DNA from 2 places in the Streptomyces araujoniae genome. Region 1 is predicted to be linked to the other one. Evidence: riboswitches for the same ligand, from Rfam matches in the RefSeq annotation. Region 1 holds a riboswitch; the other holds the start of a gene.

Region 1 (10,323 bases):
GAGGCTCAGCGTGGCCTGGACGATCACCGGGCTGAGCGAGTTCGGCAGGATCTGGGTCAGCACGATCCGCTTGCGCCGGATGCCGACCGCCTTCGCGGCGAGCACGTAGTCCGCGCCGCCCTGCACGAGCATGGAACCGCGCAGCAGGCGGGCGAAGATGGGGATCTGGACGACACCGACGGCGATCATCACGGTGGTCAGCGACTGTCCGAGCACGGCGGCGATGGAGACGGCCAGCAGCAGGGACGGCAGCGACAGCATGATGTCGGTGATGCGCATGATGACGGTGTCGACGCGCTTGCCGATCTTGCCGCCGAGGGTGGCGGCGGCACCGGAGAGGACGCCGACCGTGGCGCCGACGATCAGGCCGATGAGCATGGAGACCACACCGACCAGGAGGGTCTGCCGGGCGCCGACGAGCCAGCGGGAGAACATGTCGCGGCCCAGGTGGTCCAGGCCGAACCAGTTCTCACCGCGCATGCCGACGAACTTGCCCTGGTTGGGGAAGACTTCGGCGCGCCAGTTCTGGGCGGTGGGGCCGTGCGGGGCGAGCATCGGCCCGACGACGGCGACGACCACGAACGCGGCGATGATGGCCGCGCCGATGATGGCCATCTTGCTGGAGCGCATCCGGCGGAACGCCTCGCGCCACAGGCTGCTGCCCGAGACGGACTCGGAGCTCTGGGTCAGCTCGGCGAGACGGTCGATCTTGTCTGCCTTGTTGGTCAGAATCGTCACGTCAGTGCACCCGCACTCTCGGGTCGATGATGCTGTACGCGAGGTCGACCAGCAGGTTGATCAGCACGTACACCATCGCGATGAAGAGAATGAACCCGACGAGGACCGGGTAGTCGCGGCCGTCGATCGCGGTACGGATGAACGAGCCGATGCCGCCGAAGTCGAAGACGGACTCGGTGAGCACCGCGCCGGAGAGCAGGCTGCCGGTCAGCAGGCCGACCGCGGTGATCACCGGCAGCAGCGCGTTGCGCAGCACGTGCCGGCCGCGCACGACGCGCTTGTCCAGGCCCTTGGACTCGGCGGTGCGGATGTAGTCCTCGCCGAGCACCTCCAGGACGCTGGCGCGGGTCATCCGGACGATGACGGCGAGCGGGATCGAGGCGAGCGCGAGGGCGGGCAGCACCAGATGCATGATCGCGTCCCAGCTCGCGTCGAACTCACCGGTCAGCAGCCCGTCCAGGACGGCGAATCCGGTGATGTCGGTGGCGTTGAGGCCGGTGGTGAGCCGCCCCTGGCTCGGGAACCAGCCCAGCTGGACGGAGAAGATCCCGCGCAGCAGCATGGCGAGGAAGAAGACCGGGATGCAGATGCCGAGCAGCGATCCGGAGACGGACGCGACGTCCAGCCAGCCGCCGCGCCGCTTCGCCGCCAGGTAGCCCATCGGGATGCCGACGGCCACGGCGATGAGGATCGCGGCGATGGACAGCTCCACGGTGGCCGGGAAGCGCAGGGCGAATTCGTCCCACACCGGCTGCCCGGTCTGGGTGGAGGTTCCGAGATCGAGCTCGAAGATGCGCTTCAGGAAGCGCCAGTACTGGACGTGCACCGGCTCGTCGAGCCCGAGTGCACGGTTGATCCTCGCCACTTCGGCTTCGGTGGCCCGCTCGCCCAGGATCGCCGATGCGGGTCCGCCGGGCAGTCGGTTCAGCCAGAGGAACAGCAGGACCGACAGGCCGAGCAGGGTGGGAATGAGCTGGAGAAGTCTTCTGACGACGAGTCGCAGCACCCCGCATGCCCCTTTCTCACGTGCGTTGATGCGGGTCCGCCCGGCCACCTGGTAGCTGTGGCCGGGCGGACCCGCTGGTGTGCGATTACTTGAAGGAGACCTCGGCGAAGTTCTCCTGCGTCAGCGGGGAGACCTTCGGCGGGTTGACGTTCTTGGCGAACGCGATCGCCGGCGGGGACGACGAGATCGGCACGCCCGGGACGTACTCCATGATCGCCTCGTTGGCCTTCTTGTACGCCTCGGTGCGGCCCGCGGCGTCGGCGACCTTGGAGGCCGCGTTCACGGCGTCGAAGATCTTCTCGTCCTTGAAGCCCCACTGCTTGTCGGGCTTGGCGAACCAGGTGCCGATGAAGTTGAAGCCGTCGTTGAAGTCACCGGTCCAGCCCAGCAGGTGCAGGGCGCAGGAGCCGGACTCGGTGGCGTCCAGGTAGTCCGGGGCCCACTTCATGGCCTTCGGCTTGACGGTGATGCCGGCCTTCTCCAGGTCGGCCTTCATCAGCTCGAAGAGGTCCTGCGGGGCGGGCATGTACGGGCGGGTGACCTCGGTCGGGTAGCAGAACTCGACGCTGAGCTTCTCCTCGCCGGCCTGCTTGAGGAGGTCCTTCGCCTTGGCGGTGTCGAAGGGGTACGTCTTCACCTTGTCGGAGAAGCCGGCGACCGTGTCGGGCATGAACTGGGTCGCCACCTTGCCGCCCTCGGGCAGCTGGGTCTTGACCAGGTTCTCGCGGTCGATGGCGTGCGTGATGGCCTGCCGGACCTCGGGCTTCTTCAGCGCCGGGTTGGCCGACTGGGTCATGCCGACGTAGAAGATGTTGAAGACGTCGCGGGTCGGGACCTCGAAGCCCTGCTTCTCCAGCGTCGTCACATCGGCGGGCGAGACCAGGTCGTAGCCGTCGATGTCACCGGCCTGGAGCGCCTGGCGGCGGGTCTCCTCGGTGGAGATGGTGCGGAAGACCAGGTTCTTCACCTTGGCCTTGTCGCCCCAGTAGTCGTCGAAGCGCTCCAGGGAGACTTCCTTGTTGCCCTTGTTCCACTTGACGATCTTGTACGGGCCGGTACCGGCGACCGTGCCGGCCTCCTGGCTGTACTTGGGGTACGTGATGGCGTCGCCCTTGGCCGTCGCCTCCTGCTTCTCGTACTCCTTGATCGCCTTCGGCGAGTGGATCGCGAGCGCCTGGAGGGAGAAGCCGCCCGGCAGGTTGGCCGAGGTCTCGTTGACCTCGATCACCGCGGTGTTCTCGTCCTTGGCGGTGCAGGACTTGTAGTTCGGCTTGGGCGCCTCGGCGTCCTCGTTCTTCGCGAACCCGCCCATGATGGTCTGCCAGTAGTAGGAGACCGCGCTGGACTGGTACGTGCCCTTCCAGTTGAACCAGTGGTCGTAGTTCGCGCAGACCGCGGCGGCGTTGAGCACCTCGCCGTCGTGGAACTTCACGCCCTGGCGCAGGTTGAACGTCCAGACCTTGCCCGACGGGTCGCTCGACCACTTCTCCGCGAGGCCGCCGACCAGCTCGCTGCCGCCGGACTCGTGCTCCAGCAGGGCCTCGAACGCCTGACGGGTGACGCGGAACGTCTCGCCGTCGGTCGCGAGGGCCGGGTCGAGGGAGCCGGGGTCACCGGAGCCGGCGAAGACGAAGGTGTCCTTGTCGCCCCCCTTGGAGCCGCCCTCGTCCCGCTCGCTGGAACAGCCCGTGGCGATCAGACCGACAGCGACCGCTGTCGTGATCGCCCGGACAGCCCGGGACTTGAATATGCGCATGGGTCCACCCCTGGTTCGCCATGTGGTGAGGTTGATGGCCGCACACTACAGACGGGGTATGCCGCAAGAGAACAGTCCGGATAGCGGTGAGACCTAGTCGAGACCCGGACAGTTGACAAAACATCCAGTTCCGGGACATCCCCGCGAGGGCAGTTAACAGGCCGGACATCTGGGGATGTTCGGCGGCGCGGGGCTGCCGGGCAGGTCAGGGGCTCCGCGGGGACCCGCGGTCCGGCGGGGCCTGCGGGCGACGCGGCGGGGCCCGGCCGAGCGGGTCAGCGGTGGTGCTGGGGCGGGTAGCCGTATCCCGGGGCGGGGGCCGGCGGCGGGCCCGCCGGGGCGTGCGGCTCGCGGTCGTAGAACGGCCGGGCGTTGGCCCGCAGCCACATCGCGACCGGGTCGTACTCGTCGGACAGGGCGACGGTCGAGACGGGCAGCCCGTCGGGGACCGCGCCGATCGACTGCCGCATCATCGTGCGCACCGCGTCGACGGAGGCGCGCCCGGAATCGTAGAGATCGAGCCCGATCGCGAGGTACGGGACACCCACCGCGGGGTGCACCCAGGCGCGGCGCAGCGAGCGGACGGCGGGGGTGCGGTGGGCGTTCTGGGTGAGCTGGGCGTAGAACTGCGGCAGCTCCACGGCGGGTTCGGTGAGCCGGAGCGGTCCGGCGGGGAGCCGGTCCAGACCGGTGGAGATCCGGCGCAGGTCGAGCCAGGGGATGCCGACACCGCCGCCGGGGGCGTGCGGATTGAGCCAGATGCCCCAGCGGTCGGGGAAGAGGGTGCGGGCGATGTCCCGGCCGGAGACCAGCTCGTGGGCGCGGGTCCAGCCGCTGGCGGACAGCTCCTGGGCCGAGGTGACACAGGGGGCGTACCCCAGGCCGTCGACCTCCATGGAGCCGTACTGCGCGTCCGGGGAGCCGGCCGTGCCGTGCCAGAGCAGCATCCAGATCCGGCCGTCGGCGAGGGCCGCGAGCAGTTCCTCGTAGGCGTCGTAACGCCCGGGACCGACCTGGCGCAGCATGTGCTCGACCTTGCCGGCCGCCGCGGTGCCTGACGCACTCACCCTGGTCCCGCCCCTCATCGTTCCGTCCGACTCGCGCCGACGCTCCCGGGCACACGGGAGCGACCCCGCCATCAAACCAGCTTATGCGCCAGTTCTGACACCGGCTTGACGCCACGGTCCGCGGGTGCCCGCCCCGGGAGCCCTGCGAACGCGGCCGGTGCCCGCCGGGCCGCCGCTCCGTACGCGCCCGCCGGCGGCCCGTGCCGCCGGTCCGTTCAGTGGCCCTCGCGGCGGTAGAAGGGCCGCACCTTCTCCCGCATCCAGTCGCCGACCAGGTCGTCGGCCACGTCCAGCAGGACCAGGTTCACCGGCCACGGCACCTCGACGCGGCCGAGCGCCCGCCCCAGGGCGTCCATCGGGGCGTTGCCCGTACCGTCCCAGGAGGCGCACTCGACGCCGACGAAGAGGACGGGGTCGCCGCCCTCGATGCTGGCGAGGGCGCGGCGGGCGGTGGAGACCACGCCGGTGGCCTCGAACTCGGCGGAGACGGCGGTGAGGAGGTCGACCGGGTCGTGCTGCCAGTCCGGCTCGAACAGCCGTACGCGGCCGCCGGTGGCGGGTCCGTCCAGGGCGGTGCGCCCGGCCCGGCAGAGGTCGGCGACGGCGGGCGGGGGGACCGGTATGCCGACCGCGCCGCCCGGGTTCACCGCGATGCCGACCTGCGGGGGCAGCCCCCGGGCGAAGTCACGGGCGGGGGCCACGGCGAAGGACATGTGGCCGCCGACGCAGCTGAGGAACTGGCCCTCGGAGCTGAAGACCGGGACGTACGCGGCGCCCTCGATGTCCATCATCGGCAGGTCCAGGTCGGCGCTGGCGGGCGAGCCCCCGTTGGGCAGCGGCACCCAGACCGAGCTGCGGCCGAGCACCTCGACGAGGCGGGCGCCCGCGTCGGGGACGCCGAGGGAGGCGGCCAGCACCTCTTCCAGCTCGTTGGCGGGCCATATGTGCTGGGGGTTCGCCTGGGCCGGTGCCGGAATGTCCACGTCCTCGGTGCCTCTCTCCGCTGTCGTCGCTCGGCGCTGTCGCCTGTCGTCGCTCGGCGCTGTCGTCGCCCGGCCAGAACCTTAACCGGCGCGCGCGGCCGGGACCTCGCCGTCGGTGAAGGAGATCCGGCTCAGCGCGCTCGCCGCCGCGCGGTCCAGCAGGACCGCCGAACCGCAGCCGGCGAAGAGCACGCCCTGTTCGGTCGCGTGGAGCAGCCGGGCCACCGCGTGCCGGTGGCGGGCGAAGGCGTATCCGGAGACGCCCCGGCCGCGCTGCCGCTGGCCCTGCCGGGCGGTGGCGGGGTCCACGTCGAGGAGGATCAGATGGAGGAGGCGGCCCCGGCGGGCGGCGTGCCGGGCGAGCCAGCTCCGTACCCAGGTCTGCGTACCGCAGTCGTGGACGACGACGGACTCGCCGGAGCGCAGGGCGGCCCGGAGCCCGAGGTAGTGGGCGGCGCGGACCAGGGGGCGGTAGAGGGCGTAGGGGAGTAAGGGGGGCAGGGCGGCGGCCCAGCGGTCGCGGGCGTCCTGGGAGTCGATCGCCCGGCCGGTGACGGCCTGCCGGATCAGGGTGGACTTGCCGCCGCCGGGGAGCCCGGAGACGACGACGATGTCCCCGGCGGCGAAATCGAGGCTGTACGGAGCGTGGCCGGTGCGCCCGCGCAGATCCCGTACCACCGGCGCGGGCGAGGTGATCACCTCGCCCGGGGAGGCACCGTGCGGTGCGGCCCCTTCCGGTACGGCTGCGCCGGGCTGTGCGGGCATCGCGCCGTGCGCGACCCCGGCCGGTACCGACCGCTGCAACGCCATCGCCCATCCCCCTGCTGTCGGGCCGCCCACGCCTGCTCCTGAAGTGTAAAGAAACGGCAAGGCTCCACAACCGTTCCCGGCGTTCACCGACCCGTTGTGGACCGGCCTCCCCACTCCGGCGCAATGCGTGCGATGATGACCGCGCCAACTGCATACCGGCCGTTCGAATCCGCGCGGGAGAGTTCCGGCCACAGTGTGAGCCGGGCGCCGAAGGAGCAAGATCCTCCCTTGAATCTCTCAGGCCCCGTACCGCGTGGATGAGGCAGATCTGAAAAGCGGGCCGCCCCGGCGGCTCCACCCAAGGTGCAAGCCGACCCCCGCGACCGGGGGCATACCCCCCTGCGGGGCTATCGGCGAACCTCTCAGGTTCCGATGACAGATGGGGAGGATCTCCGTCCCGACGTCGTCATGCCCTGGAGCCATGCCCATGAGCACTGCCCCCCGTCTCACCGCCCTCGACGCGACTCACCGCTCGCTCGGCGCCACCATGACCGACTTCGCGGGCTGGGACATGCCCCTGCGGTACGCGAGCGAGCGCGACGAGCACAACGCCGTACGGACCCGGGCCGGGCTCTTCGACCTCTCGCACATGGGCGAGATCACCGTCACCGGCCCCGAGGCCGCGGCCTTCCTGAGCTACGCGCTGGTGGGCAACATCGCCACCGTCGGCAACGGCCGGGCCCGCTACACGATGATCGTCCAGGAGGACGGCGGGATCGTCGACGACCTGATCGTCTACCGGCTGGGCGAGACCGAGTACATGGTGGTCGCCAACGCGGGCAACGCCCAGATCGTGCTGGACGCGCTGACCGGGCGCGTCGGCGGCTTCGACGCCGAGGTGCGCGACGACCGGGACGCGTACGCGCTGCTCGCGGTCCAGGGCCCCGAGTCCCCCGCCATCATGAAGGCCGTCACCGACGCGGACCTGGACGGGCTGAAGTACTACGCGGGCCTGCCGGGCACGGTCGCCGGGGTCCCGGCGCTCATCGCCCGTACCGGCTACACCGGCGAGGACGGCTTCGAGCTGTTCGTCGCGCCCGAGCACGCCGAGGCCCTGTGGCAGGCGCTGACGGAGGCCGGTGCCCCGCACGGCCTGATCCCCTGCGGCCTCTCCTGCCGGGACACGCTGCGCCTGGAGGCGGGCATGCCGCTGTACGGGCACGAGCTGACGACGGCGCTCACCCCGTTCGACGCGGGTCTGGGCCGGGTGGTGAAGTTCGAGAAGGAGGGCGACTTCGTCGGGCGCGAGGCGCTGACGGCCGCCGCCGAGCGCGCCGAGACCGCCCCGCCGCGCAAGCTGGTCGGCCTGGTCGCCGAGGGCCGCCGGGTCCCGCGCGCGGGCTTCTCGGTGGTGGCGGACGGCAAGGTGATCGGCGAGGTCACCTCCGGCGCCCCCTCCCCCACCCTGGGCAAGCCGATCGCCATGGCGTACGTGGACGCGGCCTTCGCCGCCCCGGGCACCGAGGGCGTGGGCGTGGACATCCGGGGCACGCACGAGCCGTACGAGGTCGTCGCGCTGCCGTTCTACAAGCGCCAGAAGTGATATCCCGGAGGGAACGGGGCATTCCGATCCCTCCGCACCGGCGCGCAGGCGTCACGGAAGTGACGTACCTCCGTCTCACACCGTAAGACCACCGTTCATCAGCACTCCCCCGCGTACAGGAGAATTCAGGTCATGAGCAACCCCCAGCAGCTGCGGTACAGCAAGGAGCACGAGTGGCTGTCGGCCGTCGAGGACGGCGTGGCCACGATCGGCATCACGGAGTACGCGGCCAACGCGCTCGGTGACGTCGTCTACGCCCAGCTCCCGGAGGTCGGTGACACGGTGACCGCGGGCGAGACCTGCGGTGAGCTGGAGTCGACCAAGTCCGTCAGCGACCTGTACTCGCCGGTGACCGGTGAGGTGACGGCGTTCAACCAGGACGTCGTGGACGACCCCTCGCTGGTGAACTCCGCTCCCTTCGAGGGCGGCTGGCTGTTCAAGGTGCGCGTCACGGAGGAGCCGGCCGACCTGCTCTCCGCCGACGAGTACACCGCGTTCTCCGGCAACTGAGACCTTAAGGGACCCCCTGATGTCGCTTCTGAACTCCTCCCTCCACGAGCTGGACCCGGACGTCGCCGCCGCCGTCGACGCCGAGCTCCACCGTCAGCAGTCCACCCTCGAAATGATCGCCTCGGAGAACTTCGCTCCGGTCGCGGTCATGGAGGCGCAGGGCTCCGTCCTCACCAACAAGTACGCCGAGGGCTACCCGGGCCGCCGCTACTACGGTGGCTGTGAGCACGTCGACGTGGTCGAGCAGATCGCGATCGACCGGATCAAGGCCCTGTTCGGCGCCGAGGCCGCCAACGTCCAGCCGCACTCCGGTGCGCAGGCGAACGCCGCCGCGATGTTCGCGCTGCTGAAGCCGGGCGACACGATCATGGGCCTGAACCTGGCCCACGGCGGTCACCTGACCCACGGCATGAAGATCAACTTCTCCGGCAAGCTCTACAACGTGGTCCCGTACCACGTCGACGAGAGCGGCCTGGTGGACATGGAGGAGGTCGAGCGGCTCGCCAAGGAGTCCCAGCCGAAGCTGATCGTCGCCGGCTGGTCCGCCTACCCGCGCCAGCTGGACTTCGCCGCCTTCCGCCGGATCGCGGACGAGGTCGGCGCGTACCTCATGGTCGACATGGCCCACTTCGCGGGCCTGGTCGCGGCCGGGCTGCACCCCAACCCGGTGCCGCACGCCCACGTCGTCACCACCACCACGCACAAGACCCTCGGCGGTCCGCGCGGCGGCGTGATCCTCTCCACGCAGGAGCTGGCCAAGAAGATCAACTCGGCGGTCTTCCCGGGTCAGCAGGGCGGCCCGCTGGAGCACGTGATCGCGGCCAAGGCGGTCTCGTTCAAGATCGCGGCGGGCGAGGAGTTCAAGGAGCGCCAGCAGCGCACCCTGGACGGCGCCCGCATCCTGGCCGAGCGCCTGGTCCAGCCGGACGTCACCGAGGTGGGCGTCTCCGTCCTCTCCGGCGGCACCGACGTGCACCTGGTCCTGGTCGACCTGCGCAACTCCGAGCTGGACGGCCAGCAGGCCGAGGACCGGCTCCACGAGCTGGGCATCACGGTCAACCGGAACGCCATCCCGAACGACCCGCGCCCCCCGATGGTCACCTCGGGCCTGCGGATCGGCACCCCCGCGCTCGCCACCCGCGGCTTCGGCGCCGAGGACTTCGCGGAGGTCGCGGAGATCATCGCCGCCGCCCTCAAGCCGTCGTACGACGCGGACGACCTCAAGGCCCGCGTGGTGGCGCTGGCCGAGAAGTTCCCGCTGTACCCCGGCCTGAAGTAGCACCTGGCCTGCGGTTCCGCGCACCGAGACGGGGCACCGCGCACACTGAGGAGAGTGAGCGCGGTGCCCCGTTCCACGCCCCCGGTTCGAAGTTTTCACCCCGCTTGCCCCGCTTGTCCCCGCACCGCCCAGGCAGACAACGGCGTCTTCCAACCCCCCAAGGAGTCCTCCCGTGGCCATCTCGGTCTTCGACCTCTTCTCGGTCGGCATCGGCCCGTCCAGCTCCCACACGGTGGGCCCGATGCGGGCCGCCCGGATGTTCGCGCGCCGCCTGAAGAACGAGGGACTGCTCGCGCACACGACCTCGATACGCGCCGAGCTGTACGGCTCGCTCGGCGCGACCGGCCACGGCCACGGCACGCCGAAGGCGGTCCTGCTCGGCCTGGAGGGCGAGTCCCCGCAGACGGTCGACGTCGAGTCCGCCGACGCCCGGGTCGACGAGATCCGTTCCTCGGGCCGGATCAACCTGCTCGGCATGCACGAGATCGCCTTCGACTTCGACGAGGACCTGATCCTGCACCGCCGCAAGGCGCTCCCGTACCACGCCAACGGGATGACGATCTTCGCGTACGACACCGAGGGCGCCCCGGTCCTGGAGAAGACGTACTACTCGGTCGGCGGCGGCTTCGTG
Region 2 (10,323 bases), 4.8 Mb from region 1:
CAGACACTGGTTGAGCTTGGTGCGGTATGCCTGCCGATCGGACAGGTCAACGGCGCCCGCCACGACCTTCTCCCCCATCGAGGGGTCCCTCCTCCAGTGGTCGGCCCGCCGACCGGGCCGCTCGCATCACGATCGATAATGCCCAGCGGGAGTGATCCGTAACGCCCCACACGCCACCGGAAACCCGCTAGGCTGGATGAAGGAGACCTGGGGCACATTCCGGTGGCATGCGACGGACGGCATTTCCCCCCGGAAAGTGCCCCTCGGAAACACCGGCGAGTTTCGGCCTACCGCTCCACCGAAAGAAGCCCAGGCAGGGGCGGTAAACGGCCGAACAAATCGCCAGGAAAACCCCGTTCCGAAGTCCGGATGTCGCCTTGTGCGAAATATCCCCGACGGCTAGCGGAAACACTGTGTGAACACCCGTCGTATAAACTCCGCCTGACGAGGCAGAGAGTTGACGCAACCGGCCCGTCATCGGCCTCATCCGGCCCCGCATGCCGACAGCGCCGTCTGCACCGCACCCGCCCCGTATCACCGTGTCTCCGAAGTGAGAGGCGACCCACCATGCCGCTGCATGTCCCCTCGGCTCCCGCGCCCGCCCTGCGCAGCGTGTCCGCGGCCCTCGGTTCTCCCACCGCGGTCCGCCAGGCCCGCACCTCCGCCCTCCGGTCCGCCCAGGGACCGCTGAGCCCCGAACTGCCCCTGCCCGTCCATGTCCTGGACCGCATCGCCCCGACCGGGACCGTGCCCCGGACCCGCCTGGCGGCGTGGCGCTTCCTGATCCGGAGCGAGGGCCGCGCGATCGCCGCCGCCGACATCATGCTCACCCCGGACGGCTGGAGCTTCTCGCACTTCTTCGAGGGCCCCTACCTCGCCTCGACGGAGCTGGCGGTCCGTCAGGCGGAGGCCTCGCCCACCGCGTACCAGGCGAGACTTCTCTCCATCCCCGAGCTGTACATGCTCACCCTCTGGCTGCACGACGACACCGAGGACGACGCCTCCACCGGGGTGCTCGCCCCGGCCGACGTCCTGGTGCCGCTGGCCCCGGCGCCCCCGGGCATCGCCGCGCACCGGCCGCACCGGGTGGCCGACCTGCTGCCCGTCATGACCCTGCGCGTGGGGCCGGGACCGCTGCTCAGCTCCGCCTGACCGGCGGCCGGGGAGGACACAGCCCCCGTGGTGCTCCGCCCCGTGACGGGGCGGAGCACCACGGGGGCTTTCCCCTACCCACTCGGACTAGCCCCATCCGGCCACCCCGAACCACCCGAAGGGACAGTGCAGTTGCGGTGAACCGTCCGCGCGGGTGACGCGTCATGGGAGGAGTAAGGGAGCTGGAGCGAAATCCCTGCGGAATCATCCCCGTGGGGCAACACTGGGACCGGACCGACTGATACGGGGGCGGCCATGAACCTCTCATCCAGCCGCAGGACACTCGACTCGACGCAGCGAAAGAACGCAGCCATGTGCCAACACCAGCCACCCTGCCCCACCGCCGACTCCCCCGACCGGGAGGCGGCCCGCCTGACGGCCCACCACCCGGAACAGGGGTGGAGCCTTCTGTGCAACGGCGTCCTGCTCTTCGAGGACACCGGCGAGCTACTGCCTGACGGGCAGATCATCGCACCGCACCGGCCGCTGGCGACGGGCAGCGTGGTGAAGGCCGCCTGACGGCGGCCGCACGGACGACGTAGCGGTACCGACCGCACCGCAGGGACAGCGCGGTACGGAGAAGGGGCCGGCCCGGGGAACTCCCCGCACCGGCCCCGACGCATGAATGTCAGCGCCCGACCCCGGAGGGTCAGCCGTCGTACTCCTCCAGCGGCGGGCAGGAGCAGACCAGGTTCCGGTCACCGAAGGCACCGTCGATCCGGCGCACCGGCGGCCAGTACTTGTCGGTGGCCGAGACACCGGCCGGGAAGACGGCCTCCTCGCGGCTGTAGCCGTGCGTCCAGTCGCCACCGAGCGCGGCGGCGGTGTGCGGGGCGTTGGCCAGCGGGTTGTCGTCCGCGCTCCACTCGCCGGAGGCGACCTTCTCGATCTCGGCGCGGATCGCGATCATGGTGTCGCAGAACCGGTCCAGCTCCGCGAGGTCCTCGCTCTCGGTCGGCTCGATCATCAGCGTGCCGGCCACCGGGAACGACATGGTCGGCGAGTGGAAGCCGTAGTCGATCAGGCGCTTGGCGACATCGTCGATGGAGACGCCGGTCGCCTTGGAGATCGGCCGCAGGTCCACGATGCACTCGTGGGCGACGAGCCCGGCCGGGCCGGTGTAGAGGATCGGGTAGTGCGGCTCCAGGCGCTTGGCGATGTAGTTGGCCGCCAGCACCGCCACCTGTGTGGCGCGCTTGAGCCCCTCGCCGCCCATCAGCCGGACGTACGCCCACGAGATCGGCAGGATGCCCGCCGAGCCCCACGGGGCGGCCGAGATCGGGCCCACACCTGTCTCCGGGCCCGCGGCGGGCTGGAGCGGGTGGTTGGGAAGGTACGGGGCGAGGTGGGCGCGGACGCCCACCGGGCCGACGCCTGGGCCGCCGCCGCCGTGCGGGATGCAGAAGGTCTTGTGCAGGTTCAGGTGCGAGACGTCGCCGCCGAACTTGCCGGGCTTGGCGAGCCCGACGAGCGCGTTGAGGTTGGCGCCGTCCACGTAGACCTGGCCGCCCGCGTCGTGCACCTCGCCGCAGATGTCCGCGACGTGCTCCTCGAAGACGCCGTGCGTCGACGGGTAGGTGATCATGAGGACGGCCAGCTCGTCGCGGTACTGCTCGATCTTGGCGCGCAGGTCCGCGACGTCGACCTCGCCGTCGTCGGCGGTCTTCACCACGACGACCTTCATGCCGGCCATGACCGCGCTGGCGGCGTTGGTGCCGTGCGCGGAGGAGGGGATCAGGCAGACGGTGCGCTGGTCGTCTCCGTTGGCCCGGTGGTACGCGCGCACGGCGAGCAGGCCCGCGAACTCGCCCTGGGAGCCGGCGTTGGGCTGGATGGAGACGGCGTCGTAACCGGTGACCTCGGCCAGGCGCTCCTCCAGCTCACGGATGAGCGTGAGGAAGCCCTGGGCCTGGTCGGCCGGGGCGAAGGGGTGCAGCGCGCCGAACTCGGGCCAGGTGATGGACTCCATCTCGGCGGTCGCGTTCAGCTTCATGGTGCAGGAGCCGAGCGGGATCATGCCCCGGTCCAGCGCGTAGTCGCGGTCGGCGAGCTTGCGCAGGTAGCGCAGCATCGCGGTCTCGGAGCGGTGCTGGTGGAAGACCGGGTGGGTCAGGATGTCGTCGGAGCGCAGCAGCGTCCCGGGCAGCGCGTCGGCGGCCGAGCCGTCCAGCGCCTCGATGTCGCCGTCGGCGCCGAAGGCGGCCCACACGGCGGCGATCTGGGCGCGGGTGGTGGTCTCGTCGCAGGCGACGGAGACGTGGTCGGCGTCGATGCGGCGGAGGTTGACCCCGCGTTCACGGGCGTCCGCGACGACGTCGGCGGCCTTGCCGGGCACCCGCACGGTCAGGGTGTCGAAGAAGGAACCGTGCACGACCTCCGCACCGGCGGCACGCAGGCCCTCGGCGAGGATCGTGGCGTACCGGTGGGTGCGGCGGGCGATCGTGCGCAGCCCGTCGGGGCCGTGGTAGACGGCGTACATCCCGGCCATGACGGCGAGCAGCACCTGTGCCGTACAGATGTTGCTGGTGGCCTTCTCGCGGCGGATGTGCTGCTCGCGGGTCTGGAGGGCGAGGCGGTAGGCCTTGTTGCCGTCCGCGTCGACGGAGACACCGACGAGGCGGCCGGGCAGGGAGCGGGCGAACTTCTCGCGGACGGCCATGAAGCCGGCGTGCGGGCCGCCGAAGCCCATGGGCACGCCGAAGCGCTGGGTGGTGCCGACCGCGATGTCGGCGCCGAGCGCGCCGGGCGAGGTCAGCAGGGTGAGGGCCAGCAGGTCGGCGGCGACGGTGACGATCGCGCCCAGCTCGTGGGCCTGCTCGATGACGGGCTCGATGGCGCGGACGGCCCCGGAGGCGCCCGGGTACTGGAGCAGGACGCCGAAGACGCCGCGCTCCGCGATCTCGGCGGGGATGCCCTCGCTGAGATCCGCGACGACGACCTCGACACCGGTCGGCTCGGCGCGGGTCTGGATCACCGCGACGGTCTGGGGCAGGGTGTCGGCGTCGACCAGGAAGACGCCGTTCTTGACCTTGCCCACGCGCCGGGAGAGCGCCATGGCCTCGGCGGCGGCGGTGCCCTCGTCGAGCAGGGAGGCGCCGGAGGTGGGCAGCCCGGTGAGGTCGGCGACCACCGTCTGGAAGTTGAGCAGGGCCTCCAGGCGGCCCTGGGAGATCTCCGGCTGGTACGGCGTGTAGGCCGTGTACCAGGCGGGGTTCTCCATGACGTTGCGCAGGATGACCGGCGGCGTGAAGGTGCCGTAGTAGCCGAGGCCGATCATCGGGGCGAGGACCTTGTTGCGGTCGGCCAGCGAGCGCAGCTCGGCCAGCACCTCCGCCTCGGTGCGGGCCGAGGGAAGGTCCAGGGCCTCCGCACTCTTGATCACATCGGGCACCGCGGCGGCGGTCAGCTCGTCGAGGGAGCCGTAGCCGACCTGGGCGAGCATCTTCGCCTGGGCCCCGGCGTCGGGGCCTATGTGGCGCTGCTCGAACGGAATGCCCTGCTCCAGCTGGGAGAGCGGAGTGCGACGGGGGGTCATGGTGGAGGCCTCCTGGTCTGTCACGACCTGCGAGGGGCACCACGGCGCGGGTGCCCGGACGGCCTCCCCCTCTGTCATCTCAACCTGAGAGCTTCACCGGCCCGCCCGGGGGGCGTGCCGGCTTTCACCGTCGGTGAGGGTCGAGTCCGTCCCGGCCTGCGCCCGCACGAACCCGCCCTGCTTTCCAGAGTGACCTCGTCCGTGCGGTACGGGGGCCTGAGAGATTCCGGGGAGGATTTGCTCCTTCGGCGCCTCCGGATTCTGCACCGGAGGACTCTCCCGCACGGGGTCAGCAGCCACGTGCCAGCCTACCAGCGGCCATCCCCGCGGAGTCCTCGAGTGGCCGACGCCACGGATCTGCACTTGTCTTGGTCCTGGTGGAGCGAGAGGGGCCCCTGGAGGGACCGGGAACCACCCTTGAGCAGTGGCGACCAGTGGGAGGCACCGTGCAGACCGATATCGATCCGCGCCGCCTGATCGGCCGCAAGGCGTTCGATCGCAAGGGCACCAAGATCGGAACGGTGGATGAGGTCTATCTGGACGACGCGACCGGTGTGCCCGAGTGGGCGGCCGTGCGCACCGGCCTCTTCAGCCGGGACGCGTTCGTCCCGCTGGAACCCAGCGAGTTCGTCGACGACACCCTGCGGATCCCCTTCGACCGCGCGCTGATCAAGGGCGCCCCGGACTTCGGCGTCGGCCGGCACCTCTCCCCGGAGCAGGAGCTGCAGCTCTACCGGCACTACGGTCTGGACTCCTCCCCGGCCGCGGAGACCGGTCCCGACCGCGACTTCGGCAGGCTGGCCGGCCAGGAGGAGTAGTCGACCGGGTCGCGGACCAGCGGCAGCGGGTCGGCCGGCGTCAGCTCCGGGTCGTCGATCCGGAACGTGCGGACCCGGCCGACCGGCCCGCCGGGCTCCTCGAACCGCACGGTCACCCGCCCCACCCCGCTCCCCTGCACCCAGCCGTGCCCGTGCGCCGCGTGGTGGACGTCGTGTCCGGCGGGCCAGCGCCGGGCGGCGAGCTGCTCGGCGCTCTCGGGCTCCTCGTCGGCGGCGGGCCCGGCCCCTTCCGCGCCGCTCTCCGGAGCCTGCCGCTCCGGCTCCCGCACCCGCTCGGCCAGCTCCCGGGCGTCCGCGGCCTGTGCGAACAGATCCTCCTGGGTGAAGTCCGCGAGCCCCGTGACGCCCACCCCGAGCAGCCGTACGCCCCCGGTGGTGTCGACGGCCTCCAGCAGCCGCCCGGCCGCCTCACGGACCACCGTGGGGTCGTCCGTGGGGCCCCGGAGGGTCTCGGAGCGGGTCAGGGTGGAGAAGTCGTACCGGCGGACCTTGAGCACCACCGTGCGCCCCGACCGGTGGGCGGCCCGCAGCCGCTCCACGCACCGCACGGCCAGCCGCTCCACCTCCGCGCGCACCCGCACCCGGTCGTGCAGGTCCACGTCGAAGGTGTCCTCGACCGATACGGACTTGGCGTCCCGCTCGGCGACCACCGGCCGGTCGTCGAGCCCGAGCGCCATCCGGTAGAGCCCGTGCCCATGGGCCTTGCCGACCAGCCGTACGAGCTCGTCCTCGCCCGCCTCCGCCAGGTCGTGGACCGTCGTCATCCCGGCGCGCCGGAGGTGGTCCCCGGTGGCGGGGCCGACGCCGGGCAGCGTCCGTACGGGCATGGGGGCCAGCAGCTCACGCTCGGTGCCGGGCTCTATGAGCACCAGCCCGTCCGGCTTGGCCTGCTCGGAGGCGATCTTGGCGAGCATCTTGGAGCCGGCGAGACCGACCGATCCGCTCAGCCCGGTCACCGCCCGGATGGCCGTACGCAGCCGCTCCCCGGTGCCGCGGGCCGAGGCCGAGTCGTCGGCGGTCCCGCCCGCCTCCAGGTCGACGAAGGCCTCGTCCAGGCTCAGCGGCTCGACCAGCGGCGAGAGCCGCCCCAGCAGCTCCATGACCTGCTCGCTCACCGACCGGTACAGCTGGAAGCGGGGCACCAGATAGGCGGCGTTCGGCGCGAGCCGCCGCGCCTGGGCCGTCGGCATCGCGGAGTGGACGCCGAGGACACGTGCTTCGTACGAGGCGGTGGCGACCACGCCCCGGGGGCCCAGACCGCCCACGACGACGGCCTTCCCGCGCAGGCTGGGCTTGGCCGCCTGCTCCGCCGAGGCGTAGAAGGCATCCATGTCCAGGTGGAGGATGGTCGGCGCGGGTCTCACACCTCCGATGCTGCCCTACGCCACTGACAACGGGGCGGCCCGGCACTCCGTGGAGTGCCGGGCCGCCCCGTTTCCGTTCCGTCCGCTCAGCGGCTCATCCGGCGCGGTTGCGGCGCCGGGCCAGCTCGTCGGCCGGGTTGTGCCCGATGAGGGTCTCACCGGTGTCGACCCGCTCGCCGTGGAGCTGGGAGAGCGCCGTGTCCACATCCCGCCAGACGACGCCCACGGCGATCCCGAAGACTCCCTGACCGCCCTGGAGGAGGCTGACGACCTCGTCCGGCGAGGAGCACTCGTAGACCGTCGCCCCGTCGCTCATCAGCGTCATGCGTTCGAGGTCCTGGAAGCCCCGGGCCCGCAGGTGCTGGACCGTGGTGCGGATGTTCTGCAGCGCGACCCCGGTGTCCAGGAACCGCTTGACGATCTTGAGGAGGACCACGTCCCGGAAACTGTAGAGACGCTGGGTCCCCGACCCGTAGGCCGGCCGGACGCTCGGCTCCACCAGCCCCGTACGCGCCCAGTAGTCCAGCTGGCGGTAGGTGATCCCCGCCGCCGCGCACGCCGTCGGTCCGCGATAGCCGATATCGCTCGCCGCTGCCACGCCGTCCGTCGCCACCGCGGCCGGCGCAGCCGGCTGCCTGATGGCGTGGTCGGCTCCACTGCCGTGCTGCGGATACGGCCCACCCGCCGCCGTACCGTCGCCGCTGCTTCTCACGCCGACCTCCGTCCTTGACCTGCCCACTCGAAGGTAGGCAGTCACTGGGGGTGCGTCAACGATCGCCACACTCGGCACGCCGAGTGATAATCACCCTGAGGGTGGTTTCCCGTGTCCGGCTTCCGGGAAAGGCTTCTCGAATGCGCTGACAAAACCCCCTGCGGGAGCGTCACTGGCTGTTGGTCCCGAAGTCCTCCGGTGAGATCTGGTCGAGGAATTCGCGGAACTTCTCCACCTCGTCCTCCTGCTCGTCGGGGATCGCGATGCCGGCGTCGTCCAGCACACCGTCACTGCCGTAGATCGGCGTGCCGGTGCGCAGGGCGAGCGCTATGGCGTCGGACGGCCGGGCGCTCACCTCGACCCCGCTGGCGAAGACCAGCTCCGCGTAGAAGACCCCTTCGCGGAGGTCCGTGATCCGGACCTCGGTCAGCTCCTGGCCCACGGCCTCGAGCACATCCTTGAACAGGTCATGGGTCAGCGGCCTGGCCGGAGCCATGCCCTGCTGGGCGAAGGCAATGGCGGTCGCCTCCCCCGGACCGATCCAAATGGGGAGGTACCGGTCGCCTCCCACTTCACGCAGGAGAACGATCGGTTGGTTGGAGGGCATTTCCACCCGGACACCGACAACGTCGAGCTCGTTCACACAGCAACCCTAGGACGTGCTCGCCATGTTTGGGTAGTCGGGCTCCGCCGACCTCAGTGCAGACGGCTGCGCAGAGCGGTCTGGACGAGCGCGGCGTGCAGCCGTACGGAGAGTTCCGCCAGCTCGTTCGCCGTCGCCTCGGCGTGCGCCCTGGTCTGCGGATTGCGGTGCAGGCGCAGCGGCGCGACCAGCTGCTCGACCAGACCGGCCTCACGGTCGGCGGAGGCCCGCATGGCCCGCAGATGGCGCGGCTCCAGGCCGAAGCGGCCGAGGTCGGCCACCAGCCGCGCCACGGTCACCATCTCGGCGTCGTAGCCGCCCTCGGGAGCCGCGACGATGAGCCCGTAGGACTCCCACTCCGCCAGCTGCTCCTCGTCGACCTGGGCGGCCGCCAGCAGCTCGGGACGCCCGATCCGGGCGGCGGTCGCCGCCCCGGGTCCGGACTCCCACACACCCTCGCCCAGATCCCGCTGTGTGCCCGGTGAGGGCAACACGGGCTGCTCACCCCGGGCCAGGGCGTCCAGGTGCTCCCGGATGACCTTGAGCGGCAGATAGTGGTCCCGCTGCATCCGGAGGACCTGGGCCAGCCGCTCCACGTCACCGGGGGCGAACTTCCGGTAGCCGGACGGAGTCCGCTGCGGCTCGACGAGCCCCTCGGCCTCCAGGAAGCGGATCTTGGAGATCGTGACTTCCGGAAACTCTTCGCGCAGCCGGGTGAGCACCGTACCGATGCTCACCCAGCGCGCGTCCGCGGTGGCGGTGCCGTCACCGGCACCGCCTGTCGGTGTTCGCAGCATGGGCCTTCCTGGGGGTCCCCCCGGACGGTTCCGAGGGCTGGTCACACGCCCCGCGGGCTCGCATAGAAGACCAGGCGGTACTTCCCGATCTGGACTTCGTCGCCGTTGGACAGCAGGACCGAATCGATGCGCTCACGGTTGACATAGGTGCCGTTGAGACTGCCGACGTCACCCACGGTGAAGCTACCGTCCGGACCCCTGTGGAACTCCACATGACGCCGCGACACGGTCACGTCGTCGAGGAAGATGTCGCTCTGGGGGTGCCGGCCGGCGGTCGTGAGATCGCTGTCGAGCAGGAAACGGCTGCCGGAGTTCGGGCCGCGGCGCACGACCAGGAGCGCCGAGCCACCGGGGAGCGCGTCGACGGCGGCCTGGGCCTCCGGGGAGAGCGAGGGCAGGGCCGTCTGGCCCGTCGCCTCGGCGTCGTACGCCTCGAGACCGGAGATCGAGATCGTGGACGTCGTCTCCGAGGCACGCTCGGGGACACCGCCCCGCAGCGGCGTACCGCAGTTGGAGCAGAATCGGCTGGCCTCCGCGTTGCGGTGGCCGCACCTCGTACAGACCGGCATCGACGAGCCCTCCGGGGTGAACCCTCCACCCGTACTCGCGGCTGATGGTTCGCCGAAACCTATGCGCCCGGCACCGGCAGGGTCAACGGACGACACGCCGGGAGCACCCGGAGCACCGCCACCGGACACCTCATCGCGGAAGAGCGGGCGCTCCGCCTCCTGCTCCCCGCCCTGGCCGTGGCGCGGAGCGCGGTGGCGGGCAGCACTGTTGCTGTCCTCGCGTGCGCTCTTCCCGAACAACTTCGCAAACAACTTCACGGGCGATTCCCCTTGACCGACATAGACCCGCCCGTGGGGCAGGACGAACCCTGAATGAACACACCTGCCGACCCGGACATCTTCACAACGTCCGTATCCACCCGACAGTTTCCACCACGCACCACCAATCCGGTGCGCCGACCCCCCGCAACCCCCCGCCCTCGTCGACCGGCACTCCGGCCCGGCGCGATCACGGGGACGACGACCGAGCGTAGTCAGGCCGCTTCGCCGCTCGCAAGGCGTCGACGACGATGTCCTCGGAGCGCTCCACCACGGCGGTGGCCTGCTCCTTCTCCAGCGTCTGCACCACACCGCCGGGAATGTTGAGGGCGGGCTCCAGGTCCTGCGGCTTGCCGATGACCTTGAACTCGTACGGTGCTTCGATCTTCTTGCCGTCCACCTGGATGTCACCCCCCTCACCGGCGAAGTACGTATCGGCCACCACGCGGACCCC

The links. Region 1 has a riboswitch for glycine ahead of gcvT (glycine cleavage system aminomethyltransferase GcvT). Riboswitches for the same ligand answer to the same signal wherever they lie in the genome.
Region 2: another riboswitch for glycine. It lies ahead of gcvP (aminomethyl-transferring glycine dehydrogenase); the one in region 1 lies ahead of gcvT (glycine cleavage system aminomethyltransferase GcvT).

Annotation. Positions count from the first base shown of each region.
Region 1 is NZ_CP194070.1:5,666,800-5,677,122, reverse strand. It holds gene ACQ9ZG_RS24575 (ABC transporter permease) at 1-738, opposite strand, end outside; gene ACQ9ZG_RS24570 (ABC transporter permease) at 740-1,744, opposite strand; gene ACQ9ZG_RS24565 (ABC transporter substrate-binding protein) at 1,830-3,500, opposite strand; gene ACQ9ZG_RS24560 (enhanced serine sensitivity protein SseB C-terminal domain-containing protein) at 3,776-4,525, opposite strand; gene ACQ9ZG_RS24555 (enhanced serine sensitivity protein SseB) at 4,783-5,550, opposite strand; gene ACQ9ZG_RS24550 (AAA family ATPase) at 5,632-6,360, opposite strand; glycine riboswitch at 6,525-6,622, shown strand; gene gcvT (glycine cleavage system aminomethyltransferase GcvT) at 6,788-7,903, shown strand; gene gcvH (glycine cleavage system protein GcvH) at 8,036-8,413, shown strand; gene glyA (serine hydroxymethyltransferase) at 8,433-9,692, shown strand; gene ACQ9ZG_RS24530 (L-serine ammonia-lyase) at 9,865-10,323, shown strand, end outside.
Region 2 is NZ_CP194070.1:890,643-900,965, forward strand. It holds gene ACQ9ZG_RS03640 (glutamate-cysteine ligase family protein) at 1-78, opposite strand, end outside; gene ACQ9ZG_RS03645 (hypothetical protein) at 568-1,152, shown strand; gene ACQ9ZG_RS03650 (DUF5999 family protein) at 1,465-1,671, shown strand; gene gcvP (aminomethyl-transferring glycine dehydrogenase) at 1,802-4,687, opposite strand; glycine riboswitch at 4,882-4,979, opposite strand; gene ACQ9ZG_RS03660 (PRC-barrel domain-containing protein) at 5,134-5,505, shown strand; gene ACQ9ZG_RS03665 (DNA polymerase IV) at 5,427-6,890, opposite strand; gene ACQ9ZG_RS03670 (MerR family transcriptional regulator) at 6,985-7,602, opposite strand; gene ACQ9ZG_RS03675 (bifunctional nuclease family protein) at 7,772-8,245, opposite strand; gene ftsR (transcriptional regulator FtsR) at 8,299-9,042, opposite strand; gene ACQ9ZG_RS03685 (FHA domain-containing protein) at 9,084-9,869, opposite strand; gene ACQ9ZG_RS03690 (DUF881 domain-containing protein) at 10,060-10,323, opposite strand, start outside.